4 regions of the Paenibacillus sp. FSL K6-2441 genome follow, and region 3 is predicted to be linked to each of the others. Evidence: riboswitches for the same ligand, from Rfam matches in the RefSeq annotation. Region 3 holds a riboswitch; each other region holds the start of a gene.

Region 1 (7,945 bases), 1.7 Mb from region 3:
TTGGACGCACCGATCATTCGCATATAATCGAGCATCGCCCGATCCGTGCGGCTCAGTCCGTCCATGGCCGCCACGGCGACAGGGAAGAAGCAGACGAGCGTAATGACGATAATCTTCGGCAGGATGCCAAATCCAAACCAGATCATCAGCAGCGGCGCCAGCGCAATGGTTGGCACGTTTTGACTTAGGATGATCAGCGGATATAGCGACGCCTTCAGAAACGGGACATAATGCAGGACAAACGCCGTCAGCAAGCCTACGAGCGTCCCGATGGCAAAGCCGATAAGCATCAGCCGCAGCGTCGCCGCCGTGTGTTCCCCTAAGCTGGCCGCACCGGCAGCCGCTTCACGACCGATATCCACCGGGCTGGGGAGAATCCACTTCTCGATGTGGAACCAGGCGGTAGCGCCCTGCCAGATCAGCAAAAACAAGATGACCGCCACGAGGGGCGGCCAGATGCTGTGCCAAAGGCTGCGGAGATTCATGGCCGATATTTTTCAATCAGCTTATCCATGCTGACGCCTTTGGGATTGTACGAAATTTTAATTTGCGAAATGATGCCCGTACTGCCGAACTCAATGACGGCTTCGTTCATTTTCTTCACGATGGCCAGCAGCTCGTCGAGATCCCCCTCCATGGTCGTCTCCAGGGGGTTCACCTGATATTTGACCCCGGATGCTTGAATCACTTCAATGGCCCGGTCTACATAGGGAATGACGTCTTCGCCGTTGGGTGTCTTCGGAATGATCTGAATGCTTAATAACGCGTTTGGCATGGGTGGGTTCATCCTTTCGAATAGGGATTTGGCATCATTGGGTTAAAGTATAGTAAATTATTCGCTTGGCAAAAACTCGTTGGTAAAAGCGGCATCTACGTCAAGCGGTTTTTCCAGCAGCTTGCGCTCAAACATCCAATCGGAGTAGTTCTGCCACACTTCTTTCTTCTGCTCGCCCCAGCGCGGAGCATCGTCCTTGTATTTCGGGCTCAGCCATTTTTGACTGGCCACCACCAGGTCCTTGTCGAGCTCCGGTACGGCTTTCAACAGGATCTGCGCCGCTTCTTCCGGATGGTCGATCGCATAATTGTAACCTTTAGACACGGCCCGCATAAAAGCCTTTACCAGCTCGGGGTTGTCCTTGATCGTCTTCTCGTTTGTCACGAGTACCGGGGTGTAGTAGTCCAGCTTCTCGGAGAAATCCTTGACATACAGCATGTCGATCGGCTCGCCCCGCAGCTCGGCCTCAATGCCTGTCCAGGCGTAGAAAATCCAGGCAAAATCAATATCCCGCTTCACCGCCGTAAAATAATCGGCATCCCCGATATTAACGAATTTCACCTTGTTGACATCAGCGCCTTGCAGGTCCATGATCGATTGGATCACCGCTTGTTCCACCGGAGAGCCCCAGCCGCCGTAGGCTTTGCCTTCGAAGTCTTTAGGCGATTTAATATTCTTGTCTACGGGGGCAGCGAAGCCGGACGTATTGTGCTGAATGATCGCGGCAATCGAGACGAGCGGGACGCCTTGGATCCGGCTTTGCGTTACGTTCTCCTGCACGCTGACGCCAAACGGCACCTCTCCGGAGGCAACCATCGCCTCAGCACCGCCGGAACCGGGCAAGAGGATGTCCACATTCAGCCCTTCCTCGGCGAAATAGCCTTGATCCTTGGCGACGTAAAGCCCGGTGTGGTTCGTATTCGGGCTCCAGTCGAGCACGACTTTAACATCTTGCAGCTCTGTGTTAGAACCTTGATTTGGTGCGGCGGCTTCGGTATTTTGCCCGCTTGGGTTTCCGGCTTTCGCCTTCCCGGCGCTGTTCCCATTCGCTCCGCCGCAGGCGGACAATATCAGCAGCAAGCAACTGAGAAACATGGCCAGTGCGGTACGTACTTGAACTTTCACGACTTCTACTCTCCTTCGTTGGTGTAGATTTCCGCAGCTTGTTCTTGGTATAACCCTGGATGTGCGTCCTTAAGCGTAACTTCCAACTTCCGGATACAAAAAAACGTCCCGGATCCGGGACGCAATAGGCAATGGAAATGACATGTAGAATAAGTTCATCACCATGGTATGGCTCCCTACGCTGGCATTATCCAGATCAGGTTGAAGGGTCAGTATCTTGGAGGGATACACTCTCAGCCGGCCAATTCCAGCACCCCTGAACAATATGACTGCAGATTACATCTGTCATTATAGTTTTCGCCAACTGGATTTGTCCAGTCTTTCCGGACCAGCTTGCAAAAACCAGGGGATTTGCTTTTTATCTGGCAAAAGGATATAATGAGTTCAAATCATGGTTTTGAAAGAGGATATCATTCACGCATTGAAAAGGGTGTCACTTTATAAAACTGGAACTTTTTTCAATGTGTGAATTTTTTTTATACAAGTGGTGCATGTTCAATAAGGGTCAGCCTTTATTGAGCGACTTCTGTTAAAAAAATGAATCATGTTAATCTTGAAACAGGAGGTATTCCCCATGGAAACCGGAACAGTGAAATGGTTTAACGCTGAGAAAGGTTTTGGCTTCATCGAAGTGGAAGGCGGAAATGACGTATTCGTTCATTTCAGCGCAATCACCGGCGAAGGCTTCAAAACCCTCGACGAAGGCCAACGCGTACAATTCAACGTGGTTCAAGGCAACCGCGGCCCGCAAGCCGAGAACGTTGTAAAACTGTAAGTTAGTTAGGAACTGCTCTTAATGCGTGCTCGCATTAAGGGCAGTTTTTCTTCGCGAAGATCATTCATGAGGTTAATTTTTCAGAAGTCCGCTTCTGATGGTACATATAAAGCTGCAACAATTACATCGATTCACCTGGTTGGAACGTTCACCTTGAAGAGGAGGGGAATTTATGAACTACCGTAAAAAGACGTTAGAGGAAATTCCTGAGGAAAATACGCCGGTATGGACCTGCACTAGCGATGACTGCAACGGGTGGATGCGGGACAATTTCACCTTTGAATATAGCCCCGTATGTCCGCTCTGCTCGTCCGAGATGGTCATGGGGATGCGCATGCTCCCTCAACTGAGCAATCCAAGCTCCGATCAAAGATCGTCGTCCAAGAAGGCATAGGCGAAAGCTGCTGCCGGAATCGGAGAGCGCGGTGAGCAACAACAGCCGTATTCGCTTCATGCGAGTACGGCTGTTGTTGTATTCATCCGGGTGATAGATTGGAAAGTGATGCAAAAATAAAATCTCCATAAAAGGATTGCATCTATATAGAAAATTTAATATGTTTGAGGTGCTGCAACGGTTTCGTGAATCATGAGGAGGCGGTATTCCCGGTCATTGCCCGGTATTGCTTGAGCATATACAGCCGCCAGCGAATAATCATGCCGTAAGCGAGCAGGAAGAACAGCGCCGCGGTTTGCATGACGGAGACGTATTGTTCTACGGCCTCATGCAGCAAGAGACGGACGACAAGCAGTCCAATCAGGATAAAGATAAAGCTGCGGGAACGTTCCGCGTAAATTTCGCCGCCGATGTTCTCGAACTTGGTTGTCCGAATCAACGGATAGGAGAACAGGAGCCAACCGAAAGCGAAGGCGATTACGCCCCACAGGAGAGGAATGTGCGTTTCCGGCACAACAAACATGAAGAGGCCGGTTGCCATTCCTAGCGGGGGAATGATGATTTTCTTCACCGTGACAGGCCGACGACTGGCTTTCAGACGGATAAACAGAACAGCGACGGCCATGGCCATCGCACCAACGGTAAAGGCGGCTTGCATATAAGAGGGATTCATTAGGTTCATAGAGGTTCCCTTTCTGTAAGTATATAGTATGTATATATTGAGTATTTAGCGAAATGGAATAAAGTGACTAGCGAATAGCGATTCGCGAGAACATTATAACATACTCGTCTGCACTTGTTTCAAACTTGGTAAGGGAAGGGGAAGAAGGAAGATGAATAGCGAATTAACGGTCGCCGTCCATTGCTTGTTGTATTTAGATTCCAAGGAGGATCGCATGGCCAATAGCGAACAGATCGCCTGCAGCGTCGCGACCCATCCGGCCCGTGTACGTAAGGTGCTCAGCCTGCTTCGCCGCCACGACCTGGTGACGACGAAGGAAGGGGCCCGCGGCGGGTACTTGCTAAAGTGCGAGCTTTCGCAGGTTACTCTCGGCGATTTGTACCGCATCTTCGCTCAAGGATCGCTGCATCCCAACTGGTGTTCCGGCAGCGAGCACTCTTCCTGTAATATCTCCTCGAACATCCCTGCCGTGATGAACCAGATCTACAGCGGGGCAGAGAAACAGGTGGAGATGTTTTTTGATCGGCTTCCGTTGTCTGAAGTGAAGCAGATGCTGGATGAATTTGAGAAAGAGAAGGAAGAGAAATCGGTGAGCAAGGAAGCTGGACCGAATTGGCACTTTTTTGTGGGTTCTTATGCTGATCGCGGGGAGCCCGGAATTTATCTCTGCGAGCTGCAGAGGGATACCGGCGAGATGCGGGTTATCCACGAGACTGCGGGCCTCACCAACCCTTCCTTTGTGACCTTCGATGCGAAGGGTATGCGATTGTATGCGGTAAGTGAACAGACCGAAGGGCAGGTTGCTGGATTTGCGGTTGATCCTAAGGATGGGAAGCTGACGATGTTGCACAGCGAACGGGCAACGCATGGGGCCGACCCGTGCCATCTGGCTTTGAAATGTGGGCGGGATCCGTTTTTGCTGGTCGCCAACTATTCCAGCGGGCATGTGAATGCCTTTGCACTGGAAGCGGATGGGTCGTTAGGGGAAATGACGGCCCTGATCCGCCATGAGGGAAGTAGTGTAAACCAGGAGCGCCAGGAATCGGCTCATGCTCACAGCATTGTGCCTAGCCATGATGGACGGTTCGCCTTCGTCTCCGACCTGGGAACCGACCAGATAGTGATCTATCGGTTGGAGTGCGGACGGCTAGTAAAGCACGGGGTAACCCATTTGCCGCCGGGGACAGGTCCACGGCATTTCGTGCTCCATCCGTCGGAACGGTTTGCTTACGGCATGAACGAGTTGAACAATACGATGACGGCATATACTTTCGATCCGGTGGAGGGGCGGCTTGAGGCGATCCAGCACGTCAGCTCCCTGCCGGATGATTTCCGCGGGGAAAACTATCCGGCCGATATTCACTTCTCGCCGGACGGACGTTACGTATACGGCTCCAACCGCGGACATGACAGCATTGTCCGTTTCCGCATCGATCGGCACACCGGTCGCCTCGAGGACCCGGAATGGACGAGTGTGGGGGGCTGCTGGCCGCGGAACTTCGCCGTCCTGGACGACTATGTGCTGGTGGCGAATCAGTACAGCGGCAATATCGCCGCCTTGCGGCGTGATCCCGAGAGCGGCAGTCTGACGCCTGCGGTGCATAGCTTGAGTATCAGCAAACCCTCCTGCATTGAACCGCTGCCGGCAGACTTTGCCGTGGGTAAGCATCCGGCAGGTTCCATGTGAATCAGAAGCTTCATCTCATATCCAAGCGGACGAAGGATCCGATCCAGACACCCGAAGGCCTGCATTTTGCCGGTCTTCGGGTGTTTTGCATTGTCTGGAAGGGAGGTCCGCAACCCATACCGCAGCCTGTACCGGCTATAAGGGAGGCTTATAAAAAAATTGATTTTTTTGCATAAAAAGGTTTGACATTTCTGGGCTGCCGCATATAAAATAACACCATAGCATACTAAACAGGTAGGAATAATTAAAAATGTTCTCACCGTACGGACGGAGGAACGCTCTACTTGCCTTGGCAGACACGGGTAGTGGCTCGGTTTGACCGTAGGGGGTGGGGCGTTTCTCCGTTTTCCGTTGTCAAGTGGTTGATACGGTGGATGCCTGCCCTGCCCTAGTAAAGCGAGAAAAGAGTATGGGGAGTGATACGATGAACAGAAGGTTGAAGCAAGGGGTTCTGATGAGTCTGGCATTGATATTGGTTGGGGTCCTGGCGGCTTGCTCGTCCAACACGAGCGGCGGCAACGATGCGGCCAGCGCGGCAGCCGGGAATTCCGGCGGCGGGGAGAAGCCCAAAGCGGTGGAATTGCTGAACGTATCCTACGACCCGACCCGGGAATTATACGAAAATTATAACAAAGCTTTTGCGGCATATTGGGAGAAAGAAAAAGGACAGAAGGTCACCATTAAACAGTCGCATGGCGGATCGGGCAAGCAAAGCCGGGCTGTCATTGACGGGTTGAAAGCCGATGTGGTTACCCTGGCGCTGGGATACGACATTGACGCCATTGCGGAAACCGGGCTGATCAATGAAGGCTGGCAGCAAAAGTTCGAGCATAACAGCTCGCCCTATACCTCCACGATCGTATTTCTGGTTCGTAAAGGCAATCCCAAAGACATCAAGGATTGGAACGATCTGATCAAGGATGGCGTTGAGGTGATCACGCCAAACCCGCAAACCTCTGGCGGGGCGCGGTGGAATTACCTGGCGGCATGGGGATATGCCCTGCATCAAAACAATAACGATGAAACTAAAGCACGGGAGTTCGTGCAAGAGCTGTTCAAGCATGTTCCGGTTCTCGACAGCGGGGCGCGCGGCGCTACTACGACGTTCGTAGAACGTGGACTCGGCGACGTGCTGCTGGCTTGGGAGAACGAGGCCTGGTTGTCCGTGCAGGAGCTGGGGCCGGATAAATTCGATATCGTCTATCCGTCGGAGAGCATACTGGCTGAACCGCCGGTTGCCGTGGTCGACAAAAACGTAGATGCCAACGGCACCCGCGAAGTCGCCGAGGCTTATTTGAAATACCTGTATTCGGAAGAAGGACAGAAGATCGCTGCGGAGAATTACTATCGCCCAACGCTCGACAGCGTCAAGGCGGAGTATGCCGACAAATTCCCGGAGATCAAGCTGTTTACGATTGAGGAATTTGGCGGCTGGGCAGAAGCCCAAACGAAGCATTTCAATGACGGCGGCATCTTTAACCAAATTTACGTACCGCAATAATACGAACCGACCGTAACGAATCGGAGGCGAAGAATATGCACAGTAGCACCGCAAAGCGCGGCGTTCTGCCCGGCTTCGGGCTGACGATGGGATTTAGCGTGCTGTACCTCAGCTTGATCGTGCTGATCCCGCTTTCCGCCTTGCTGCTGAATTCTACAGGACTAACCTGGGAGAAATTTTGGGATATCGCAACCGACCCGCGCGTGCTTGCTTCATACAGAGTGAGCTTTGTGACCGCGGCGGTGGCCGGATTGATCGATGCGGTGCTTGGGCTGCTGCTGGCCTGGGTGCTGGTCCGGTACGATTTTCCCGGCAAAAACATTTTTGATGCCATGATCGACCTTCCTTTTGCCCTTCCGACGGCGGTGGCCGGGGTTTCCCTCACCGCGATCTATTCGGCCAACGGCTGGATCGGTTCCTTGTTCGAACCGCTGGGGATTCGCATCGCGTTTACGCCGGCGGGCATCACGCTTGCGCTGATGTTTATCGGCATCCCGTTTGTTGTGCGCACCGTACAGCCAGTGCTGCAGGACCTGGATGCCGAAGTGGAGGAGGCGGCGGCCACGCTTGGCGCTAGCCGCTTCCGCACCTTCCGCCAAGTGGTGCTGCCGGAGCTGCTGCCCCCGATGTTAACGGGGTTTGCGCTCGCGTTTGCCCGCGGCATCGGCGAATACGGCTCCGTTGTCTTCATCTCCGGCAACATGCCGATGAAGACGGAGATCGCCCCGTTGCTCATCATGTCGAGGCTGGAGCAATTCGACTACGCCGGGGCGACGGCGGTTGCGCTGATGCTGCTGCTGATCTCGTTTGTGCTGCTGCTGCTCATCAACACGCTGCAGCGCCGGATTCGCAAGACCGCGCGGTAGGAGATTGAGAGCGCGGACTCACGATAACGAGTGTTGCCGATGGGGAGAGCTGACGATCACGAGATGCTATCTGCCCGGTGAGCATAGGCAAGCTCGGGAACGCCAATCGATAGGGAGGGAAGAGGATGGCCGGTTCTGTG
Region 2 (7,945 bases), 440 kb from region 3:
TTGTCATCGTGATCCACTCCGGTTTGCAGATCAGAATGATAATTTCCGACTCCAACTCTCGGCTGTCAAAATAGTGGATATCGTTGCTGCCGCAGATAACCATGTCGCCTTGCCGAAGCAGGCGGATTTCTTCATTAACCCCAATCCGGATGGTGCCGGAGAGGACATAAATAAACTCGATTTCAGCATGGAAATGAGGATAAAACGTAATGTTCGTGCTCTGGTAGATATCCATCGGAAGCTCGGGATCCAATTTCCAATTTTGATAGAACGATTTCACTTTTAGATCCCTCCGTGTCGTTAAAATCACATTCCCTCCTAAATGTACTGCATTTTGGCGGGAGATTCCTCTTTTTTGTTTCAAGAATAGATGGAAGAGCTTGGACATAGGATGAAATTGGGAGAATTCAAAAAATGGAAATGAAGGTGGCAATATGAATGATCGATGGGTCAAAATATTTCAAATTGCCGTTACCTACATCGGTACGGTGGTCGGCGCCGGTTTTGCTTCGGGACAATCGATTATGCAATTTTTTACCCTTTATGGCTCGGTTGGCGCCGCAGGGATTATCATTTCGACGTTGCTCTTCATGTGGTTGGGGACGAAAATGATGATCTATGCCCATCGAATACAAGCATTTTCTTACCAGGAATTTAATGATCATCTGTTTGGCCGCCTGTTCGGCAAGGTTGCCAACTTCCTGACCCTGCTGATCCTGCTGGGGGTTACCGCCGTAATGCTATCCGGTACCGGTTCGATCTTTGCCGAGCAGCTTCAGCTGCCTTATCAACTCGGGATCATCGTGAGTATCGTCTTGAGCTATCTGGTGATGACAAAGGGGATGAACGGTATCGTGGTTGTGAATGTGCTGGTTGTGCCGATGATTCTTCTATTTACGAGCTTGATTGCGTTCCGCGCGATTGAGCCGGAAGGTCTGTTCGGGATCAACGGCTTCCAGCTGCAACAACTGGAAAGTTACAAGTGGGTGCTGAGCCCATTTGTGTATGCTGCCCTCAACTTTGCTTTTATCCAGGCTGTGTTGATTCCGCTGGGGAGCGAGGTTCAGGAGGAGAGTACATTAAAATGGGGCGGCTTTTGGGGTGGTATCGGGCTTGGCTCTATGCTGTTGATTTACCATATTGCTTTGAATTCCCGGATGCCTGAAATGCTTAGTTACGAGATTCCGATGGCGGTCATCGTCCGCGACCTCGGCCCGTTTCTGCATGTGCTGTTTCTGTTAGTGCTCTATGGCGAGATATTTACGACCCTGATCGGCAATGTCTTTGGCGTCACGCGACAGCTGCAAAGCCTCTATCAGGTGCCCAAAAACATGACCATGCTGATCATCTTAGTTGCTTGCTTTGTGATTAGCCAGGCTGGTTTTGCTTCCTTATTAACATACCTGTACCCCATGTTTGGATATATTGGGATGCTGCTGCTTATTTTATTGGCGTTCCGGCGGTTGCCTCTTCGTTAAGCTTCCTGTTTCCATGTGCTGCTGAAAATATCACGGAACCGATTTCCCGGCTCGTTTATACTTAGGAAAATCGACTATTTCCCGAGCAATAAAGCTGGTATTTAGCGATTCGCAACCTGTAGTTGACAGATTGCCAACTTCGCTTGGTCGATCGGTGACGGAGGAGCAGCTATGATGGAGGCGGGGTGATGAAGAATATGGATTTTGCAGATAAGCTGCAGAACTATCGGAGACAAAAAGGAATGTCCCAGGAAAAACTGGCGGAAGCGATCGGCGTATCACGCCAAGCGGTTTCGAAGTGGGAGTCGGGTCAGTCATACCCGGAAACGGATAAACTGATCGCATTATGCGAATTGTTTGAGGTTAGCATGGATCATTTGGTCCGGGGAGTGCCAACGGAAAAAAGGGAGCTTCCTCCGGAATCAAATGGATCGGCGATGTTCCGCTATCGATATCACTATGAATATAAAAGTGAAAGAACCTGGTTTGGCGTACCGCTTCTGCACATCAATGTGGGGCGCGGGATGTACGTGGCCAAAGGGATCATCGCGATCGGCAATATTTCCATCGGCGCTGTCTCCCTGGGGCTCATTGCGCTTGGCGGTTTAAGTCTGGGTGTGTTGGCGGCGGGGGTGATAAGTCTGGCTGCGATTGCCTTAGCCTTGATTCTGGCGTTGGGCGGCTTTGCGGCCGGTTTCATCGCAGCTGGAGGGGCCGCTGTTGGTGTGTTGGCTTTTGGCGGATTCGCCGTGGGCGTGTATTCCTTTGGCGGCCTAGCGATCGCATCGAGGATTGCCGTCGGAGGTTATGCCAGCGGGCACATCGCCATTGGTGATGCTGTACGCGGAACTTATTCAATGGCGATCCCAGACGGCGAATTTACCCACGTTCAGGCCGAACAGGTGAGGGCTTTGATCAACCAGGAATACCCAAAGATGTGGAAACCGCTGACAGAATGGATCGTTTCATTATTCCATTGATAGGATAAGTAGATGAGCCGGACATTTCCCTAGATATTAGGGAGGGTCCGGCTCGATTGATGTTCGCCCTAGCTTTCAGTTGGGACTAAGATATCCCAGTCTTTAAACACAGGCTGCAGTCCGTTTTGATAGAGCATTTCCCGGATTTCGGCTACGCTACGCTCATCGGATATTTGAAACTGCGGGGTGCCTCCGCCTTGGGAATGGCCCCCAACTGCCGTGGATACGCCGGCTGACATCTTGGTAACGCCAAGGTGAACCAGCCTGTCGCGTAATCGGGCAGGCTCCCGGCTGGATAAGGTGATCCCGGCCCGCGGCAGAAAGAGACGGTAGACGAGCATCACCTGTACCAAAGCCCGATCGGTCACCTGGGCATCCGGTTCGTAATCTCCGAGAAAAGGGCGGAAGCGCGGAATCGATAAGCTGATCTCACAACCTGGATACTTGGTTTGCAAATAATCCGCGTGCATGGCGGCAAAGAAGGCTTCCTGTCTCCAATCGTACAAGCCAAGTAATGCCCCGATATTCACGGCCCGGTAACCTGCAGCACATCCGCGTTCCGGGGCATCCAGCCGATTTCGATAATTGCGCTTGGGGCCTTTGATATGGAGCTTGGCATAGGTTTCCCGGTGGTAGACCTCTTGGAATACCGTCAGGCTGTCTACGCCTGCCGCAGCTAGCTCCTGATATTCGGAGACAGACAGCGGGTTCACCTCAATGCCGATGGATGAAAAATAATTGCGCAGCACCTTCACGCAGTCTCTTAAGTATTCGACCGGGGAATCTTTGCGGGATTCACCGGTTAACAGCAGGATATGACGGATCCCGGTTGCCGCAATCGCTTCAGCTTCCCGTTCGACCTCTTGCATGTCTAATTTTTTTCGCGGAAAATCATAGATCGAACTAAAGCTGCAATACTCACAGTGGTTCACACAATAATCGGACACATACATCGGGGTAAACAATTGGATTACGTTCCCGAACTGGCTTTGGGTGATCTGCTGTGCCCGTTGGGCCATCTCCTCCAAATGTCGATCAGCCGCTGGTGACAGCAAGGCTAGCAGATCCTCCGCATCAAGCTTAGGCTTGCTAAGCGCCCGCCTTACATCTGCATCGCTGTAACCTTGAAGCCGCTGTGGAAAGGGGAAGCCTTCCCAGGATTGGATTTTGTCATAGAAGCTCATCCCTTAGGCCTCCACTTCATCCAGAAATCCGGTTAGCGGGGAAGAGGCTACCGCGTTTTGCTCCACCGGTCCCAGCCCGGCCAAATGAGCTAGTCTGCCGGCCACTACGGCTGCGCGGAACGCTTCGGCCATCCCCAGCGGATCACGGGCGGTCGCAATCGCTGTGTTCAAGAGGACCGCCGCCGCTCCCATTTCCATCGCTTCCGCCGCCTCAGACGGCTTACCGATGCCGGCGTCAACGATCACCGGCAGGCCTGCTTCCTCGATCAGGATCTGAATCAGTTCCTTCGTCCGCAGACCGCGGTTACTGCCAATCGGTGAACCGAGCGGCATGACGGCAGCGGCTCCTGCATCCCTTAGCCGGAGAGCAGCCGACAAATCCGGGCTCATATAAGGAAGGACAACGAACCCTTCTGCGGCCAATACCTCGGTTGCTTTAATGGTTTCCACGTTGTCTGGCAGCAAATAACGTTGATCCTGGATGACCTCCAGTTTAATCCAATTGCCCATATCCGCCGCTCTGGCCAGCCTTGCGATGCGGATTGCTTCTTCTGCGTTGCGGGCACCGGAAGTGTTCGGCAGCAGCGTCATATGTGGAGGAATATGATGCAGCAGATTTTCCTCCTCCCAATCGGGATTCACTCTTCTTAAAGCGACAGTGATGACTTCTGCTCCTGAACGTTCGATCACTTCGGGAATTAAGGTGTTGCGGTTATATTTGCCAGTACCGATAAAGAGACGGCTGGACAACGCCTTGCCGCCTATATGGAATAAGTCCTGCATAGGATCAACCTCCCCCAACAAAATGGACTAGCTCAATACGATCCCCATCCGATAACGGGGTCACGTCATAGTCTTCCTTTCGTACAACTGTACCGTTTAGTTCAACCAACAGCTTTCGGTCCTTCCATGGGGGCTCTGCTAATAAATCGGCCAGTGTGACACAGCTTTCGTTGATCGTCGTCTCTTTCCCATTCAGACGAACCTGCACGTGGTTCACCTCCTTTCCAGCCAAGCTGCTTGCATCGCCTTGCGGTAAGCTTGGGCTTCTTCTGCCGGGTCCGGTGCATGAAACAACCTTGTCATGACGGCAATCCCTTGAGCGCCGCAGCGGATGATCTCTCCCGCTTGATCCGGTCGGATGCCTCCAATGGCGATCATCGGAACCGGGCAAGCCTTCGCCGTAGCAGTTAATGCCGCCAGCCCTCTGCCGGGAAGTCCGGGTTTGCTGGAGGTATCGTACACATGTCCGAACAGGCAATAATCCGCTCCATCTACGGCGGCCTGCACTGTTTCTTCCACCGAATGAACCGACCTGCCCAAGCGCATCCCGCTGGCTAACGGACGAGCGGAGTCCACCGGAAGACTATGGCCGGCTAAGTGGACATTCACTGCCCGCGCGGCCAAGGCCACGTCCAGCCGATCGTTCACGACAATTTTGTTCAGCGGAATGCCTGATTCGAACATTTGTTGAATGATCTCCAGCTGACCTTTCGCGGTGAGCTGCTTATCCCGCACATGAATGTAATCCAAGTAGGGAAGGGCCTTGAGGGATACCCTGAGCAGTTCGGATACGTGGATGGGAGAGATGGAGATCAGATGCAGTTCGGGTGCGGTTAGCGTTAATTTTTGGCTCGTCATATTCATCCCCTCTCAGGTTAGAAATCCAATGCAAAAAAGCCCCCTCCGTAAGGAGGGGGCTAAGTTCAGCAACAGAATGTATAAGCCTAAATAGACCTATTTTCCGGTTCATGTATGCTTTACTCTCCACTTCCCTACGCAGGTCTTAACCCGTTCAGGTTCAAAGGGTCCGAATCTTTCGATTCATCTCAGCCTTGCGGCTCCCCTAGTGTCGATCGATTTAGAATTGTCATGTTTACTATACACGGGGATCCAGATAATTACAACCGTTGAATTGGATTGGTGTTAAGCTGCCTGCTTTAAGCCGTTTCCAAGAAGTTTTCATGAAAATGTCACGATTTATCGCAAAAATAGCCGTTTTGTGATGTTTAATTAAATTGAAGCGAATTAAAAACATCCTCTATAATACGGTCGGAGCTTGATTGGGGAGTGATGAGATTGAAATGGACGATTGGTTTACGCAATCTCAAGACAGGGCTAGCCATCTGTTTGTGTGTGATCGTTGCAGCGTTATTGCGCCTGGAGTATCCTTTTTACGCCGCGATCGCAACGATCATTTCCATGGAAAATTCGGTCACCAACTCATTTACGGCCGGGAAACATCGGACGATGGGGACGTTTGTTGGGGCGATCGTGGGTGCAGGTTTCGCCATGATTGAGCCTGGGAACGCGGTGTATTGCGCGTTAGGCGTCATCGTCGTGATCTATGTCTGCAATTTGCTGAAATGGAATAAGTCGATATCCATCGGGTGTATCGTTTTTTTAGCCATTATGTTAAATCTTCAGCCGGGTGAAAGTCCGATTTTTTATGGGATTAACCGGATCACGGACACACTGGTTGGTATTGCTGTTGCTGTGATCGTCAATTTGGTCGTCTTCCCCCCTAAGCATGAGGCCGATTTGGAAAAGGCGCGGAAAGCCGTCGCTAAGCGGATGGCCGATTTATTCGGGCAGATCACGACGTGCCGGGAAGTCGTCGATTTGGAGAGTTTTCGTGCGGAGCTAAGTTGCCTGGAGAAATATTATCAGCTTTGCAAAGAGGAATTCCATCTGACTCGAGATCTCAGCGAATCGATGGAGCACATCGGCAAAGAAATTGAATCCTATCGCCATATCTATGAGCATTTGGTGATTTTGCAGCAGCTGCTTGCCGAGCATCGACTGTTGCTGGTCGAGGCCGATCATGAACGGAGCGACTCAGCAGAGGTAGGAAACCGTAGTGAAGAGCAGCAGTACAAGATCGAAACCGTCTATGAGTACCACGCGGATTGGATATACGCTGAGCTGCAGAAGCTGGGATTACCGCTTCCGATTAAGGAGCGGGGTCGTTTCCAGACGAAAGCGGAGCTTAAAATATCGTAACGTGGGTATGGTGCCTACGATTTTCTAACGAACAGGTAGAAAGGGGATGTCCCAAGAGCCGTTAAAGGCTTCTGGGGCATCCCTGCTTTTTTAAGCAAAATAGTGTCCTGATGGCACCAAGAAAACCGAAATGGGCATCAGCCTCTTCCGGTGTGATGCTGACCACAGGCACGTTTAATTGCCGCCCGATGACAGCAGCGATTTCGCGAAGCTGAATGCCTTCGTCGCCGGCACCAAGCAACCGTGAACCCGCTGGGGCGGACTCTACATCCGCTAGTATGAAAAAGAAGGGTTGCTGGATGAGATTGATGAAAATCAAAGGCTTTTAGTGGATCAGAGCCCTCTTCCAGCCATAGCTCATATACCAAGAGATTCGCGGGAAAAAGATATTTAGTAAAGCAAGAAGGACAAATAAAAATAAAAAGACTCCCATTACTAACCTTAAAACACAATACGTTAAGTATCGGAAATTGTTTCAAGGATTGTTTTTATACAGTAAAAAAGGAGTGCACTAGCAGTTTTTGGCCTGTTAGAATCTAAAGGAGAAGAAAAGAAGGAGTCCTACGATGATGACGAGAGTGGTCCAAAAGCCGCCTTTTGCTAAAGCGTCCCAATCTCCGATTTCAGCACGATTCATCGAATCCGCAAAATTGATGAAAGGCTTACGTTGATACTCTTTAAACTTTTCTTTCTCTTGTTTCTCCCACATATTCACTGTAATCCCTCCCTATGGGTTACCCTTTAACATTAGTATACTTGGAACCGCGTTGAAGAGCATTCATTTTTTTAAATTGAGTTTAGGAGCCGATCTCTATGAACAAACTCCCCCCAAATAAATCAACGAAGTCTTCTCTTCAAGAAGTTGAGAATTTCCTTATTCAAACCTACTCAGCCAAGAAGATCCCCGTTTCGAACTTTGAGGAACTTAGAAACGACGCTCAGGTTAAATTTGATCGGATTGTGGCTTGCTTTGAAGTGGATCATCCGGAAGTTCTTAAGAGCATCTTTAATGAAGATGAGAAAAAAATGCACGAAGACTTCATTCATGAGCATAGGAATACGTCATTTGCTACTCCATGGCAGAAGATAAATGCGGGGCAGCTCCTTAGGATCGTATTAGAAAGCGAGGACGGGGTCAGTTTTAGTAACTTCACCGTTCAGGGGTTGTGCATGAGGTTGGTTAATGATCTTTCAGCCTTAAAAACGCAATAAAAAAATCGCGGCCATAAGACCGCGATATTGGTGTCATAAGAATCGAGACGACAGGATTTGAACCTGCGACCTCTTGCTCCCGAAGCAA
Region 3 (7,945 bases):
CCCGCCGCCTATTTGCCCTGCAGGTCTTGGACCCCTTGATAGATCAGATCAAACAGTTCCTCCAGATGCTCCTCCGCGATACAGGAGAAGGCGATCCGCAGGTCGGTGTCGCCCAGCGCGATCGTGCCGATACCGTACTGGTGGATCAGATGCTGGCGCAGCGCTTCCGCCGCAACCGTCTTGAGCTTCAGGCACATGAAATAGCCGGAATTAAACGGATAGTATTCCCAAACGTCCCCATACTTGCCGCTGTCGAGCAAGGCTTTGACTTTATTGGCCCGGCCTTTCATAATCCGGAATTTCTCTTCCTTCTGGGCGGTAAATTCCGGAGATTTCAGGGCATGAAGCACAAACGTCTGCGAAGGATGGGCACCGCTCGAAATCGTGGCGCGGATGATCCCCAACGTCTTCTGTTCCAATGCGGTCAGCACCGCTTGGTCTTCGGCGGCGTAAGTAATAAATCCGACGCGGAAGCCCCAGACGTATTCTTCTTTCGTTGCGCCGTCCACTTTGATCGGCAAAATGCGCGGATGCAGTCCTGCCAGCTTGCCAAACAATGATTCATGAAGGGAATCTTCGAAAAACAACCCAAAATAAGCGTCGTCGGTCACGACGACCACATTAATTCCTTCTTCGGCCGCTGCCTGGATGGCAGCTACGATCTCTCCGCCTTCCTTGGCGCCCGGCGTATATCCGGTTGGATTGTTCGGGAAGTTCAAGATAACGATCGCTTTGCCTTTGTCCTTCTGAGCTAGCAGCGCTTCACGCAATCCGGCGCTGTTGAAGGTCATGTCTTCGGTAAACAGCGGGAAATTCACGATGTCGGCGTGACGGCGAATGCCGAAGGTAAGCTCGTAGTTCTCCCAGTTTTTGTCCGGATAAATGACAACATCGCCTTCATCAACGAACAGGTCGGCGACGATGCTGAGCCCGTGGGTCAGGGCGTTGGTAACAATCGGTTGGCCGAAGCTCTTGCCTTCGAGCGACGGGTTCTCCTGGATCATTTTGTCACGCCATACGCTGCGCAGCTCAGGTTTGCCTGCTGGCGGGGCATAAGGGTACAAATCCTGCGGTTTATAGGCGGACAACGTGTCCTGAATCGCTGCCAGATGCATCGGGATGCCGTTTTCGGTAGCGATGCCGATCGTAGCGTTATATTTCTTAGCGTGGGCTGAAGCTTCGGCAGATTGGCTTAAAATGCCTTCCTTCGGGAAGTAAATTTCCTTGCCCAGCGTGGACAGCATGTCATACACGTGCCGGTTGCCGGATTTGACGCTCTCGTTTAACTGCTCCGCGAGTGGGTTCATCACATTCATCCTTCCAAATCGGTTTGATATTTTAGGACAGTAACGTCTTAAACTGCCTAACATTATATCATTTCGACTCGGGCACGTCACGGTGAAATCACAACGGATTTGGCTTATTTTTCTTAGTGGGCCGGGCAGGCCAGCTTGGGATCGGTAAAACACGACGGAATGATCGCATACTCCTTGGCTACCGTGAAGCAGACCTGCGGATCCCGAGTGATCTGCTTCATTTTCTCTCCGGCCAGACTTCCGTGAAAATAGAAATGCTCGCCATCATAAACGAATTTGAGCGGCGTGACCCGGCTCCAGCCGTCCTCGCCTACCGTACCGAGAAAACCGAAGCTCATCTCCTGCAAAAACTCGCGAATTTCCGCCTCTTCTGTGATGCTAAATTCTTTTCTGCGCATGGATGGTTCCCCCTCCGATTGTTTGACATTCAGCTTACGCCGGAAATTGACAAGAAAAAAGAACCAATTTACATTTGAGGGTGTATTTCGAATGAAAGCGGCCTGGGGGGATATTTAAACCCGTGCGCTTTAAAGGTATAATAAAGGTGATAAACTTGTCCTCGTTATTAAAATAGGAGGGCAGGATACTGTACGGATCAGGCAAAATGATGCGTTTGTAGTTTTTTTATGGGGGGGAAGGACATGCTTCACGTTTCACCATCATCATTTGAATTGAAGCCGGCATTCGCCAAAATCGTATGCGAACCCGGTTGGAAATGGCACAAGCGGGAGAAGCCGTTGCAGAATTATGATCTCTTCTATGTGTGGAGCGGTGAAGGTACGGTTGTCCTGAACGACCAACCCATTCCGGTCAGTAAAGGCAGCTGCTTCCTGTTCCGAAAAGGGGATCACACCAGTGCCACGCACAACCCGCAGAAACCGCTGGTGCTGACGTACATTCATTTCGACGTCCATGAGCCCGTGACGGAAGTGCCGGGTCCCTACCGCGTACTGGAGGATACGCTGGATTTCGAATATATGTTGTCTCGTTACGTCCGTTTATTCTTGATGAAAGCCTATGCCGCCGAGGAGGAGGCCCAGCTGATTCTCAAGCAGCTGTTGATCCATTTGCTGCGGGAGGAGCGGCAAGTGCCGGTGGAGAAGAAGGTCAGCAACCAACTGCATGAAGTGATTCATGAAGTGGCGAATTATGTGCTGCAACATCCCGGACTTCCCCACAAAGTGCAGGATTTGGCTGCCCGGGCGGGCTTATCCCCGCGCTATTTCTCGATTAAATTCAAGGAAATTATCGGGATGTCCGTGCAGTCTTACATCATCAAGTCAAGGATCGACCGGGCGCAGCATTTGCTCCTGCATGCCGGCATGAATGTGACCGAGGTTGCGGATGCGCTGGGGTATCGGGATATCTTCTTCTTCAGTCGCCAGTTCAAACAATATACGGGAAAAAGCCCGTCCGAAATCCGCTAAGCAGGCTACTCTAATCTAACCCAACCCACCCTAAAGTTAAATAAGCTTCATTTATCGACCGCCGGGCTTCATGCTCGGCGGTTTTTCCGCTTGCCCTGCGAACCGTCTCCTTGACCAAAGTCTAGGGAGCAAACCGGTCCCGCGCCTGTGGTGGTTCACGGGAACCTTGATATAAGCTCAGGATAGATGGAAATAGAAGGAGGACGAAAATGCGAAAGAAACGTACATCCCAAATCGCATGGCTGGCGGCATCGGCCGTACTTCTGGCCCTGGCTTCAGGTTGCGGTCCGGCGGAAAATGAAACGCTGCAGCAGCAATGGGGGCAGACCTTGGGGAATACCGTTGATTCGATAAGCCAATCGATTAGCGAGACCGCGGCATCCGTGCAGCAGTCGGTGGCGCTGGCCGCAGACGAGTGGAAGGACGATTTGACGTTCACGGGACGCTCGCATGACCTTTCGACAAGCGAAGCCATCGGCAACGCCAGCAAGCTGCAGCTGGAGAATGCCGTAGGGCGTCTTGAGTTGAAGGAAGGCACGTCCGATCAGATCGTGGTGAAAGCGACCATCCAGGCCGCGGATCTGCCGGCACGTAAGGAGAAGCTGGATACGTTGTTTGAACAGAGCGAGGTGACCGTCACCTCTCAGGGCAATACGGCTCAGGTGCGCGTGCACGCCAAAGGCGCGCCGGACCAAAATTTATGGGATTGGGCGCAGAAGGAGCTGCATTTTACCGAATTCCGCATCGATTATGTCGTTGAGGTCCCTGCCGGGATTCAGGAGTTTGAAGTCACGAACCATGTCGGGGAGATCGCGGCGAGCGGGCTTACGGGAACCTACCGGCTGAAGGGAGAGGTCGGGTCGATTCGGGTCGAGGATGCCCGTCTGTCCGGGGATTCATCGATCCGTACAGCCACCGGCAGCATCAATCTAGATATTCTCACGCTGGATACGGGCGGTCAGCTTCAAGCCATCACCGATGTTGGCAGCATCACGGCAACGCTTGATCCGTCGTTAGCCTGCGATCTCGAAACGTCCAGCGAACTGGGCGAAGTCATTGGAGCCGCGAAGGGACGAAGCGAGCGGGGCGGCGGAGGGCCGTTGGTCGCGCTGGAGACTTCCATCGGCAGCATTACGGTGCAATAAAGGGGAAGAGCCGGCCGAAGCCGGCGGGCGATGATCACTGAATTAGCTTGGTTTTGCGGAGTTAAACCGGCCCAGCGCTTCGCCCATCCGTACCTTCTGTCCGGGCGCAAGTTCAGGCAATGGGGTGAAGGTGCCGTTCTGGGTGAGCAGAACGACGGTGGATCCAAACTCGAAATAAGCCAGGTCGTCGCCTTGCTCCCAGGATTTTGCCGAAGGGTCGGTGTACTGGATGCTGCTCACGTTCATCGCGCCGACCTTCACGAGGGCGATTTCCCCATAGTCGTGGGAAATGTAAGTGATCAAGCGTTCGTTTCGGCACAACACCTTCTTCATATGGCGCATGCCAAAATCGTTCACCGGGTAGACCCGGCCTTTGATGTGCTCGCATTCCAGCTTCTTGCCCGTCACGGGTGCGTGAATCCGGTGATAATCGGTAGGACTCAGATAAAGAACAAAGGCGTAACCGTGTTTGTACAATTCTACACGAGGGGAGCCGTCCAGCAGCGCTTCCAAGGAATAATCCTGTCCTTTGACGTTCAAGATCGTGCCGGATTGCACCTCGCCCATAAACGTAATCAGCGCGTCCACTGGACTGATCATCACTCCCGGCTCCGCGTGCAGCGGGCGCATGCCCGGCTTTAATTTGCGGGTGAAGAACTCGTTTAACGTGCGATATTCCCGAAGCTCCTTCTCCGCTTCATGCAGCGGAATGCCATACGATTTTGCGTAAAAAGGGATCATTGCTCGGCTAACCCCCGAATGGGAGAACTTGCCCATCAACCGGGATAACCATTTCCGGGAGGAGAGCTCTGTCATCCATTTCATCCATGTCGCGGCCAAATCGCATCCTCCTAGTCTGTCCAGTAATGCTGCATTGGTATTGATGAATTCGTTGCCACTTCCGCTTATCTTGACACAGAATCAGGCCGAAATCAATACAGGACGGGTAACTCCTAGTTTACAGATTTGTACAAATTTAGGCTTGATGCCTGGGCGGAGTTGGTGTATGTTTATATCAATCGCATAGGGATACGGGGGCTTGAGCGAATCAGGCTGAGATAGCGGCATATTGCGCCGCGGACCGTTAATCTGATCTGGATAATGCCAGCGTAGAGAATCGATCGTCCGGGACTTTTTGTGCCTATGTGCGCCCCCGTGACCTGACCGCCGTCTGAGCTTATTCAGGCGGTTTTTTTTACGATGCGAGGATTTAAACCAAATGATCAAGAGGAGAGATGAAGATGTCGGAGGTTGTTCAAAAAAGAACGGGGCGTGGCCTCAAGCTAAGCGATGTGCTGGTGATGGTGTTGGTTTCGTTGGTGCTGGGCGTGGTGTATCACTTCTGGAGCTCGGTGTACAATTTGTTCTCCCCCCTGTTCTTCCAGGCCGATGAACTGGTGTACGGAATGTGGTTCCTGGCTGCAACGCTGGTGTTCTTGCTGATCCGCAAACCGGGGGTGGCGTTGATCGCGGAGGTCGCTGCGGCCCATGTGGAAATTTTGTTCGGCAGCGAATGGGGAGTTCAGCTGATTCTTTACAGCGTGCTGCAAGGCTTAGGGGCGGAGCTGGTGTTCGCTGCGTTCCGGTATCGGAAATTTTCCGGCTCCGTTGCTGCATTAGCCGGGATCGGAGCTGCCGTGGGTTCGGTTATCCCGGATTTCTTCTACGGATATGTGCAGGATTACGAGCCATGGCTCTTGACCGCCAAATATGCGATGCGGGCCGTCAGCTCGGCGCTGATCTGCGGGTACTTCGCTTATGCCGTTGTGAAGGCCGTAGAGGCGACAGGGGTTACGACGCTGCTGCGACCGGTTGATCCGAAAGACTATGCGGCGTTGAATGACTGATGCGGAAGGAAACGACGGCAGCTGAGGTCCGGGAGCTGCGGCTCAAGTTCCCGGGTGAAGACCGGTTTGTGTTTAAGGATTTGGATTTCTCGGTGCGGCGCGGGGAGCATGTGCTGCTGCTGGGTCCCAGCGGATGCGGCAAATCGACGCTGCTCCAGGTGCTGAGCGGCATCATTCCAGACTTGGTAGAGATTCCGATGCGCACGTCCGCGCAGCAGCTTCCCTCGTCGTGGCGCTTTCTGTTCCAGGATCCGGATACGCAGTTTTGTATGCCTTATGTGGATGAGGAGTTGGCTTTTGCCTTAGAAAATTTAGGCGTGCCGAAGCAGGATATGCCCGCGCGGATGCAGGCCGCATTGGCCAAGGTGGGCCTGGACCTGCCTGAGATCCATGTGCCGATCGATTCGCTGTCCCAAGGGATGAAGCAACGGTTGGCGCTCGCATCGGTGCTGCTTGGCGATCCGGAGGTGCTGCTGCTGGATGAGCCTTCGGCTTTGCTGGACCCGCAGGGCCGCGAGCAAATCTGGCAAGCGATCGCCAAGGTGGCCGAGGATCGCACCTTGATTATCGTGGAGCACCGGATCGAGGAGTTGACGGCACTGGGGCTCGTTGACCGCGTCGTGTTGTTTGGACCGGACGGGCAGGTGCTGGGCGAGGGGGCACCGGACGTAGTGTTTGACACGTACCGTTCCGAGCTCATTGAGTTTGGGATCTGGTATCCCGGCGTCTGGGAGGCGTATTTTGCCACCGAAGCCGGCCGTCGATTGCTAGAGCCGGTGAAAGATGAACGGCGATTGGATGGACCTGCCGCCGTGGAACTGACCGATTTTTGCGGGTTCCGGCAAGGGCGGCCGGTGATTGAAGTCGGGCAAGCCGCCGTGTATCCCGGGGATTGGATTGCGATCACAGGACCTAACGGTGCTGGGAAAAGCTCGCTGTTGCTCAGCCTGATCGGCTTGTTGCCATCAGAGGGAGCATTCGTGCTGCAGGGAAAGCGGATCGAGACAGGGAAGCTCAGCCGCCGTGCCCGCAGACGAATGCTGGAGTCGACCGCTCGTGAGATCGGATTTGTGTTCCAGAATCCGGAGTTTCAGTTTGTCGCCGATCGGGTGGTGGACGAAGTCGCCTTCTCGCTGAGGGAGGACGGACTTGGCGACGATGCGCTGAACCGTCGGGTGACGGCGTATCTGGAGCAGTTTGGTCTAACCGGCTTGGAGATGCGGCATCCTTACCAGTTGTCGCTGGGCCAGAAGCGGCGTCTTAGCGTGGCTGCGGCTGCGGTGCGCGAGCAACGGCTGCTGTTGCTAGATGAGCCGACCTTCGGCCAGGATGCGGCGAACACGTTCGCCATCCTGCAGCTATGCGAGGCGTTGCGCCGGCGCGGGACGGCGATTCTTATGGTTACCCATGAAGAGCGGATTGCGGAGCAGGTGGCCACCCAGCATTGGGAGGTGCGGGACGGACGGCTAACGTCGCAGCGGTTGACCCGGCGGGTGGATCGATCTCCGGCAGGTGCCGGTGAGTCACCTGGATCAAATGGATCGGCCGGACGGGGAGCGGATACCACCTCCGCGAAAATCAAACAACACGGGAGTTCCGGTCCAGAGGCGGTGATATCAAGATGAGACGTTTTCTGACCCCGAAGCGGCGGACTTGGCTGCACCAGGCGAATCCGGCCGCCAAGCTGGCGTTGATGATCCTGCTGTTTCTGCTGACGTTATTTACGCACCGGCTCGATTTTATTTTTTATCAGGCGATCTTGTTTACGTTCCTGCTGTTCCTGTTCAGCGGATATGAGCCCTGGAAAGTCGCCTTGCTTCTGTTCCCCTTTGCACTGATTTTTGCCTCCTCAGCGGCGACGATGATTCTGTTTGGCAAAGGGACGGAAATTTGGTGGTCGTGGGGATTGTTCCGCATCTCCGAAGAAAGCTTTTACCGGGGGATTCATATCGGGTTTAAAGCGGTGGCCTTTGCCGCCGAAGGGCTGTTGTTCGTGTTGACGACTCCTTCGGTCGCCTTGTTTTACGCGCTGATGCAGCAGGCGAAGCTGCCGCCAAAATACGCCTACAGCTTTATGGCCTCGGTCCGGCTACTTCCCATGGTCTGGGAGGAGCTGCTTGTCCGACGCAATGCGCTGCTGATCCGCGGCGTTCGCCGTCCGCGCGGACTGCCCGGCCTTGTCGCGCATGCGAAGCTGTATGCTGTGCCGC
Region 4 (7,945 bases), 950 kb from region 3:
ATCGGTATGTACTGCAGCATGTCCAGGCATTCTTCCCATTGTTGGTATTCGCCCGCGCAAGACTCGCAGCCCAAAAGATGCTGTTCCAGCATTAGCCGCTGTGGGTGTTGTTCGGGCAAGTCCCGTAACAATCCGAACAATTCTTGGGCCTCTTTACAATTCATCTGCTTTTCATCCCTTCGTAATGCTCGTAGATGGGTTCATAAAAGTAGGGTTCAAGCTGACTCTTTACACTGCTGCGCGCCCGGAACAATAGCGACTTCACGGCGCTGACGCTTTGTCCCAGTATGTTTGCGATCTCCTGGTAATCCAATTGATCGTATTCACGCAAGATCAAAGCTGACCTTTGCTTCTCCGGCAAATTGTTGATTGCTTCTCTCACCATGCCCACTTTCTCGTTCCGCAATACCGCTTGCTCCGGGGCGACTTCGCTTGGGGCTACGGGAATAATCCCGCTTTCCTCCAAGGGGACGTTGCCGTTTCGTTGCTTGCGGAGCTCGCTGAGCACCGTGTTACGGGCAATCGTATACAACCAGGTTGAGAAAGAAGCATCCAGCTCTCTAAAGGAATGCAAGCTGCGAAATGCTTTATAGAACGTTTCCGAGCATAAATCTTCAGCAAGCAGCTCTAAATGAGCGCTCTTTAACATGTGATACACGAAAGCTAGAATCTTCCGCTGATACCTTCGCATCAGCTCCGAGTACAGTTCCGTGTTACCTTCCTTAATTTCGCGAATCATTTGGGAATCCGTCATTTAGGTGCGATCCTCCTCGCGCTTCCATGGGCCATCTTCCCGTTCGATTCTTTCCTAAATTATTACCGAACAGGGGCGAAAAAGTTGCGGTGATCTATGTAACATAAACTAAAAAATATCATACCAACAAGACAGCAAATTAACAGCATTGCCAAACATTGAGGATATTATACCATAGGAGTAGGAATTAAAAAAATATGCGTTCACGCATTATTCATGACAAAAGCGAAATTAATACGAATCCCCTTTACCATATGATCCACAAATTCCCAGACCCTTGCCTGGGGCAAGGGTCTGGTCTGCGTATTGCGTATATGATGAAGCTCTCAAGTTGTGCTTGTGCCGGCATCCGTTGTCGCGTATAACTGCGCAGCGGCTTGGCGGACGTCATCCGCCAAGGTTATGGCGGAGATCACGGCAACGCCATCGGCACCGGCGCGAATCACGTCGCCGGCTGTTTCGGCCGTAATGCCGCCGATGCCAACCAGCGGCAAGGTGATCCCGCGGTCGCGAAGCTCGCGGAGAATCGCCGGCCCTTGCGGCGCTTTGGCGTCCGCCTTCGAGGCCGTGGGGTAGATCGGCCCGATGCCGAGGTAATCGGCGCCATGCCGCACGGCGGCCTCCGCCTCGGCGAACGTGTGCGCGGAGACGCCGAGAATGCGGTCGCCGATCCGGGCGCGGACCTGCGCGGCCGCCTCGTCCTCCTGGCCGACGTGAACGCCGTCGGCACCGATCGCAAGGGCCAGTTCCACGTCGTCATTGACGAGGAACGGCACGCCCCGCCGGCGGCATGCGGCCAGCAGCTGGACGGCAAGCGCCCGCAGCGGCTCCCCGGTGAGCGCTCCCGGTCCTTTCTCGCGGAACTGCACCAGCGTCACGCCGCCGTCCAACGCCGCCTCCAATACGCGGAGCGGATGATCGCGGCAGTTCGGGCTGCCAAGGACCAGATACGTGCGCAGCAGCTTGCGCATCCAATCCGCCGCAATCCGCCCGCTTCCGACCCCGCCGCTCATCGGGACGCTCCTTGCAGCCGGCGATAGGCAAAATGGTTGGTCGGGCCGTGCCCTTGCCCCAATCCAAGCTCATGCTCAATCGCCGCCTGAATGAAGGCTCGCGCGGTTCGCACCGCCTCGAAGGCCGGTGTTCCTTTAGCAAGCTCTGCCGTCAAAGCGGCCGAGAACGTGCAGCCTGTGCCGTGCGTTTGTGACGTAGGGATCCGCCGCTCCACCAGTTCGCTGAAGGTCGCGCCGTCATAATACAAATCCACGACCTGCTCGCCGGCAGCGGCATCATGCCCTCCTTTGATGACGACCTGCTGCGCCCCGTAAGCACAGATCCGTTTTGCTGCCTCGCGGCGGTCCTCCATGCTGCGGATGGACAGGCCGGACAGCACCTCCGCTTCGGGAAGGTTCGGCGTTACGATGTACGCCAGCGGCAGCAGCTGCGAGCGCAACGCCTGCACCGCTTCCGTCTGGAGCAAGGAAGCTCCGCCTTTGGCGATCATCACCGGGTCGACAACGACCCGGTTCCAGCCGAACGCGCGGATTTGCGCGGCCACCGCCCCAATGATTTCGGCGCTGAACAGCATTCCGGTCTTTAGCGCATCTACGCCGAGGTCGGAGCCAACCGCATCGATTTGCTCTGCCGCAGCTTCCGGAGGCAGCGGATAGACGTTGGACACGCCCAGCGTGTTCTGAACCGTCACGGCGGTGATCGCCGACATCCCGAATACACCCAGCTCCTGGAACGTTTTCAGGTCGGCCTGGATGCCAGCCCCGCCGCCGCTGTCCGACCCGGCAATCGTTAAGGCTCTAGCGATCTGGCTCATCCGACCCACCATCCGCCGGCTCCGGTCGCCTGAAATTCACGCACTGCCGCGTGCCCTTTGAGCGAGTGCGGGTGCAGCTTCGCCAGCTCGTCGAGGAACGCGATCTGGAAGCTGCCCGGGCCGGCCGAAGCCGTCCGCTCGGCGGCACGGGACGCGGCAGCGCCATAGAACGCCAGCCCGGCGGTGCCGGCCAGCAGCAGATCGCGCTCCACCGCGGCGAAAGCCCCCAACACCGACGTCAGCAGGCAGCCCGTGCCGGTCACCTGGGTGAGCAGCGCGTCGCCGCCGCTCACGATCCGGCACTGCAGCCCGTCGGTGATGACATCTTCACGGCCGGTGATCGCCACGACCGTGTTCAGCGCCCGCGCGGCCCGCACCGCGAGCTCGGCCGCCTCGGCGCTCGCGGTGTCGCCGGCGTCGACGCCCTTGATCTCGCGGGATTCCCCGACGAGATGGGCGATCTCCGCCGCGTTGCCGCGCACGAGCGACACCTTCACCTCGCGCAGGATGCTCAGCGCCGACTCGGTCCGGAAGGCGGTAGCTCCCGCGCCCACCGGGTCAAGCAGCACCGGCACGCCGTGGGCGTTCGCCGACTGGCCGGCAAGGATCATCGCCTCCACCTGCGGCGTCGACAACGTGCCGATGTTAAGGACAAGCGCGCCGGCGATCTTGGCCATATCGGCCACCTCCTCCGGCGCATACGCCATGACCGGCGACGCGCCAAGCGCGTACAAGCCGTTCGCCGTAAAATTCGTGACAACCACGTTCGTGATGTTATGAACGAGCGGTTTCGTATTTTGCACCTTTTGCAGCACTTCGGATAGCTCTTTTTCCAGCAAACTCATATAAGTTCAACCTCTCTTTCGATCATTTGGCTTTGGGCATGGATGGATAGCGAATCGGCGCGGAGTTACAGCTGAAGCACCGGCACCGCAACCGGCCAATCTTCCAACCGATACGCCATATCCCAGAAGAGATATTCGAGCTGGCAGCTCTGCAAAAAATGCTCGGTCATGCGTTGACGCTCCGCCGCATTGGCGGTTTCCGCCCATTGGTCCAACGCCCGCATGAACTTCTCTGTGACGCCTCCTGCCCGTTGACCGTAAAAAGTGATCCACTCATAGTACGGATGCTCCGGCGTCGGCTGCACTTCCTCCAACAGCTTCTTGCCAATCTCCAGATAAGTCCACGGACAAGGCAGGAGCACGGCGTATATTTCTCCCAAACTTCCTTCGTGGGCCACCGTCAGCATATGACGGATATAATGATGAGCCGAAGGGGCTAGCGGAAAGCCTTGCAAATCTTCAAATTTCACCCCGGCCACCCGGCAAAAATTGTGATGCGGATGAATCTCACTGTTTAAAATGAAATCGATCTGTTGATTGAACAACGCAATCTCCTCGCGGGTCTGGCACTTGGAAATCGCGATCCCGTAAATTCGCATGTAAGCATTCAGATACTCAAAATCTTGCTTGACGTAATGAATGAGCTGTTCTTTCTGTAACCGGCCTTCCGCAATACCTCTGACAAAGGGATGATCAAATATCGCTTGATAAATTCCGTCCGCCTTCCTACGCAACTCTTGAGAAAATCCCAACTTCTCCACCTCCACAAATTTTGGCAAGGAAATCCTCTGAGAGGACAACGGCAAACCGAGCTGCCAGAGCACGCAAAAAAGCCGCTCCGTAGAGGGAGCGGCTGGATGAACCCTAGGCATACCGATATACTCATGGCAGCCTAAGCGCATGTCACTTGGGGCCGGCTCCACTTTCCTACGCTAGTATGAACTAGATCAGGTTCAAAGGGTCCAAGATGATCTCTTGTCTCAGCCGATGACGGCGCCCCTAGTGGATTTCCTATGCAATTCAATTATTACTCTACCGGTCCCTGCCTGGATTGTCAATCCCGTCCAGATGGTGGAATAGGTGGATCGTTTGCGTCTCTTCGTCTACACCAACCCCGCGCGGTTGCATAGCATAAATAACAGGGCACTCCTAGGAATCGATTTAGGATCGATTTCGGGATCGGTTCGACCTGTTCCCCATGACAAGCAACTGGACTCCATCAAGTTAAGGAAGGTAAAGCCATGAACTCAGCCGGAAAGAACAAGTCCTCGTCTTCCAGCAAGAAAAACGGCAAAAAAGGCGGCTTCCGGCCTAAAACCCCGGAATACACCGTAGCTGCGCTGCTGCTCTCCGGCAAACTACGCGTGGATTCCGTCCAGTTATACCGAAACGCGACCATGTTCGTCTCCTTGGTTGGCGAGTACAAAACGATCAGCAGCGACGCGAACGCCGATAAACTGCTGAATTTCCTCAATGAAAACGGGGATCTCACCATCAACGACATCATTAATGCCATGAAGAAAAAAGCGGACAGTTCCTCCTAATGCTGGCGTTCGTTGTCGTAAGCCGGAGTTGCTCCAAATGCCTGTTCATTTCAGCGGACGCCAAATGGAGATTGTACGCTTTGAACTTAATTACGATTACGGGGGTTTGCCACATGGGTCAATTTGACGGCGAAGGTTTTTCCGAATTGATTGTGATCATTATTCTGGTGGTTTTATTTTTCTATGGTTCCAACGATATTGAAACGCTAACAGGCGCCCCCACTTCCGACAACTGAGGAGGCGCCCGTTTCGCCCATCTTTATTTCAACTGAAGACGAATCGTCTTGATTTCATAAGGCGTCACTGTCAGCTCAATCGTATCTGCGGAGGACAGCTCTCCGGCCGGACGTTCCATCAGGTCGGTTTCCTGCCAGGACGCCACGGGCACTCCGACGTGTAACCGGACGCGGCCCCGGCCGCCCTTATATTCATGGAAACGGACGATCACGCTATCGTCGTCTTCCGCTTTTTTCACCGCATCGATGACGACATCCGCACTGCCGCTCGTTTGAAGCAAGGAGAACGACGGAGTATGAGCCGTACCTGGCGTAGCGTATACCGGTTGATTCAGGAGCGCTGCCGCCTGCACGGTACCGCCTTCGGACCAATCCCCCTCATGCGGATACAGCGCATACGTAAATTCATGCTCGCCGCGATCCGCCTGCGGGTCTGGGTACGTTGCCGATTTCAGCAGCGACAGGCGTATCACATGATCCTTAATGTCATGCCCGTACTTGCAATCATTCAGCAGACTAACCCCATAGCCGCGCTCCGACAAATCCACCCATTGATGCCCGACCGTTTCGAAGCGGGCGAAATCCCACGACGTGTTCCAATGCGTTGGGCGCTTCACATTGCCATACTGAATGTCGTAAGTCGCTTCCGTCGCCCGAATGTCCACTGGAAAAGCAACCTTCAGCAGCTGCTGACGTTCCTGCCAATCCACCCAAGTCCGGAAATCGATCCGCCGGTTATCGGCATACAGAATCATCTGCTGGCGAATCGTCGAGCTCATGTACGTCCAGGTAAATGTGACGACAGCCCGCAGCGTACCGGTAACGACCTTGCATTCTTGGAGTTGCTCAACCTCGCGCTGCTTCTCCTGATAGAACACATCGATGTCCCAAGCCTCAAACATTTTGGGCTTATCCTCAAACACCTGCAGCACGTTGCCCTGTTCGCCGGAAGCCAGCACTTCACGGCCAGCGACGCGGTCGAAGATGGAGATCAGCTGCCCGCGGTCGTTCCACTCAATGTTATAAATCGGAGTTTCAATCCCGTTTGGCCGCGCTTTAAACGGTTCGCTTGTCACCGCGTTATTTGCTTGCCCGTCCTTCTTACGTTGGATCGTTACAAAGCCAAGCGGCGGCACGTTCTCCACGCGTACCCACACGGTCGTCCCGTCGAATTCGGATTGCAGTTCTTGCCCATCCGCTTGAATCCACTGTGTTCCCGTGTCTGTGTCTTGACCTTCCAAGGCAACCAGTCCGGTAAACGGCCAAGAGGACGGATTCCACACGGTATACGTATCCCCCGCATCGCTCGTCAAGGCTTGAATGGCCTGCTCCCGGCACGACTCCAGCAGCGATTCAGCTTGGGCATACTCCTCCTTGGAGTCGCGGTATACCTCTGGAATGGACGAGCCCGGGATGATGTCGTGGAACTGGTTGCGCAGGATCGTTTTCCAGCTTTCGTCCAGCTTGGCCTTCGGATAGGCCTCCCAGTTTCCGCAGCCCGCAAGCAACGCCTGCAAGCTAAGCAGCCATTCGGCGTCCCGGGACAGCAGCTCCAGCTTCCGGTTCATTTTTTTATTGTACGCCTGGCTGGTATAGGTTCCCCGGTGGTACTCCAGGTACAACTCGCCGTCCCACGTATGGACGTAACGATCCGCTGCTTCCACTGTCTCATGCAGCTTCGCAAAAAAATCGTCCGCCCTTCCGGTCGTCACACGCGGCAGACCCGGCATCTCGTCGAGGCGCCGACGCAGCTCCAAGTGCTCGCGGTTTACGCCGCCGCCGCCATCGCCGTATCCGTAAGAGAGCAAGAGTTCCTTGTTCACTTCTTTATCGCGGTAAGCCTCCCAGATGCCTTGCACGCTGGACGCCTCGATCTGCCCGTTGTAGGTGTACCACCAGAAATTTCCGTCCTGCGGCGTGGTGATGAAGTGGGTCAGCACCTCACTGCCGTCGATGCCGCGCCACCAAAACGTATCATGCGGCATGCGGTTGTACTGGTTCCAGCTGATTTTTGTTGTCATGAACGTGTGAATACCCGACTTGCGTAAAATCTGCGGCAAGGCCCAGCTGTAGCCAAAGACGTCCGGCAGCCACAGATAGGTGCATTCCTGGCCAAATTCCTCGCGCAAAAACCGCGTCCCATACAGCAGCTGCCGCACCAGCGATTCCCCGCTCGTCAAATTGCAGTCCGCCTCCAGCCACATGCCGCCGGCCGCTTCCCAGCGTCCTTCTTTGACCCGTTCCTTGATCTGTTCATAGAGCTCCGGGTAATCCTGCTTCAGATATTCGTATAGCTGCGGCTGCGTTTGCAGGAACACGTATTCCGGGAACATCTCCATCAGTCGCAGTACGGTGCTGAAGCTGCGGGCTGCTTTTTCCCGTGTATGCTTCAGCCGCCACAACCAGGCGACATCGATATGCGTATGCCCGATGCATTGCACCGTCACCGGCGACGTTTTCTTCATTCCCGCCACCGCCTGGGTTAATTGCTCCTCCGCTTCCGTCAGCGACGCATAAAACGCCTCCGATCCCGGATAGGACCAATCGATTCGCAGGAAAGCGCGATCCAGCGCCGTCAACAAATCCGTCCGCTCCGGCGCGTTCGCCGGCAATACCTCCACCGTCTGCATGACCGCACGGGCCGTATAGTACAGACGGTCCACCGTTCCGTCCAGCCACGCGATCTCCGCCCGCTTGATCCGGTGCTCCTGTACCTGCGGTTTCCCGCCGCCCTCCAG

Evidence for each region. Region 3 has a riboswitch for thiamine pyrophosphate ahead of NSQ80_RS16550 (ECF transporter S component). Riboswitches for the same ligand answer to the same signal wherever they lie in the genome.
Region 1: it holds a riboswitch for thiamine pyrophosphate, as region 3 does, so the genes downstream of both, NSQ80_RS02775 (ABC transporter substrate-binding protein) here and NSQ80_RS16550 (ECF transporter S component) in region 3, are expected to answer to the same signal.
Region 2: it holds a riboswitch for thiamine pyrophosphate, as region 3 does, so the genes downstream of both, NSQ80_RS14530 (thiamine phosphate synthase) here and NSQ80_RS16550 (ECF transporter S component) in region 3, are expected to answer to the same signal.
Region 4: it holds a riboswitch for thiamine pyrophosphate, as region 3 does, so the genes downstream of both, tenA (thiaminase II) here and NSQ80_RS16550 (ECF transporter S component) in region 3, are expected to answer to the same signal.

What each region holds. Positions count from the first base shown of each region.
Region 1 is NZ_CP150174.1:661,568-669,512, forward strand. It holds gene NSQ80_RS02765 (ABC transporter permease) at 1-485, opposite strand, end outside; gene NSQ80_RS02770 (MTH1187 family thiamine-binding protein) at 482-775, opposite strand; gene NSQ80_RS02775 (ABC transporter substrate-binding protein) at 833-1,870, opposite strand; TPP riboswitch at 2,059-2,168, opposite strand; gene NSQ80_RS02780 (cold-shock protein) at 2,475-2,675, shown strand; gene NSQ80_RS02785 (cold-shock protein) at 2,848-3,069, shown strand; gene NSQ80_RS02790 (cytochrome c biogenesis protein CcdC) at 3,260-3,751, opposite strand; gene NSQ80_RS02795 (beta-propeller fold lactonase family protein) at 3,903-5,438, shown strand; gene NSQ80_RS02800 (sulfate ABC transporter substrate-binding protein) at 5,863-6,939, shown strand; gene cysT (sulfate ABC transporter permease subunit CysT) at 6,975-7,805, shown strand; gene cysW (sulfate ABC transporter permease subunit CysW) at 7,931-7,945, shown strand, end outside.
Region 2 is NZ_CP150174.1:3,158,155-3,166,099, reverse strand. It holds gene NSQ80_RS14560 (AraC family transcriptional regulator) at 1-280, opposite strand, end outside; gene NSQ80_RS14555 (membrane protein) at 435-1,478, shown strand; gene NSQ80_RS14550 (helix-turn-helix transcriptional regulator) at 1,667-2,458, shown strand; gene thiH (2-iminoacetate synthase ThiH) at 2,527-3,642, opposite strand; gene NSQ80_RS14540 (thiazole synthase) at 3,646-4,425, opposite strand; gene thiS (sulfur carrier protein ThiS) at 4,430-4,633, opposite strand; gene NSQ80_RS14530 (thiamine phosphate synthase) at 4,639-5,283, opposite strand; TPP riboswitch at 5,398-5,500, opposite strand; gene NSQ80_RS14525 (aromatic acid exporter family protein) at 5,722-6,645, shown strand; partial or broken gene NSQ80_RS14520 (3-beta hydroxysteroid dehydrogenase) at 6,755-6,928, opposite strand; gene NSQ80_RS14515 (hypothetical protein) at 7,175-7,360, opposite strand; gene NSQ80_RS14510 (hypothetical protein) at 7,459-7,857, shown strand; tRNA gene NSQ80_RS14505 (tRNA-Pro) at 7,900-7,945, opposite strand, start outside.
Region 3 is NZ_CP150174.1:3,595,896-3,603,840, reverse strand. It holds gene NSQ80_RS16575 (aminotransferase class I/II-fold pyridoxal phosphate-dependent enzyme) at 9-1,307, opposite strand; partial or broken gene NSQ80_RS16570 (pyridoxamine 5'-phosphate oxidase family protein) at 1,436-1,714, opposite strand; gene NSQ80_RS16565 (AraC family transcriptional regulator) at 1,958-2,743, shown strand; gene NSQ80_RS16560 (hypothetical protein) at 2,953-3,888, shown strand; gene asd (archaetidylserine decarboxylase) at 3,931-4,728, opposite strand; TPP riboswitch at 4,910-5,021, shown strand; gene NSQ80_RS16550 (ECF transporter S component) at 5,130-5,735, shown strand; gene NSQ80_RS16545 (ABC transporter ATP-binding protein) at 5,735-7,360, shown strand; gene NSQ80_RS16540 (energy-coupling factor transporter transmembrane component T) at 7,357-7,945, shown strand, end outside.
Region 4 is NZ_CP150174.1:2,644,788-2,652,732, forward strand. It holds gene NSQ80_RS12045 (zf-HC2 domain-containing protein) at 1-164, opposite strand, end outside; gene NSQ80_RS12050 (sigma-70 family RNA polymerase sigma factor) at 161-754, opposite strand; gene thiE (thiamine phosphate synthase) at 1,081-1,767, opposite strand; gene thiD (bifunctional hydroxymethylpyrimidine kinase/phosphomethylpyrimidine kinase) at 1,764-2,582, opposite strand; gene thiM (hydroxyethylthiazole kinase) at 2,579-3,427, opposite strand; gene tenA (thiaminase II) at 3,493-4,179, opposite strand; TPP riboswitch at 4,335-4,438, opposite strand; gene NSQ80_RS12075 (hypothetical protein) at 4,669-4,971, shown strand; gene NSQ80_RS12080 (hypothetical protein) at 5,085-5,207, shown strand; gene NSQ80_RS12085 (alpha-mannosidase) at 5,231-7,945, opposite strand, start outside.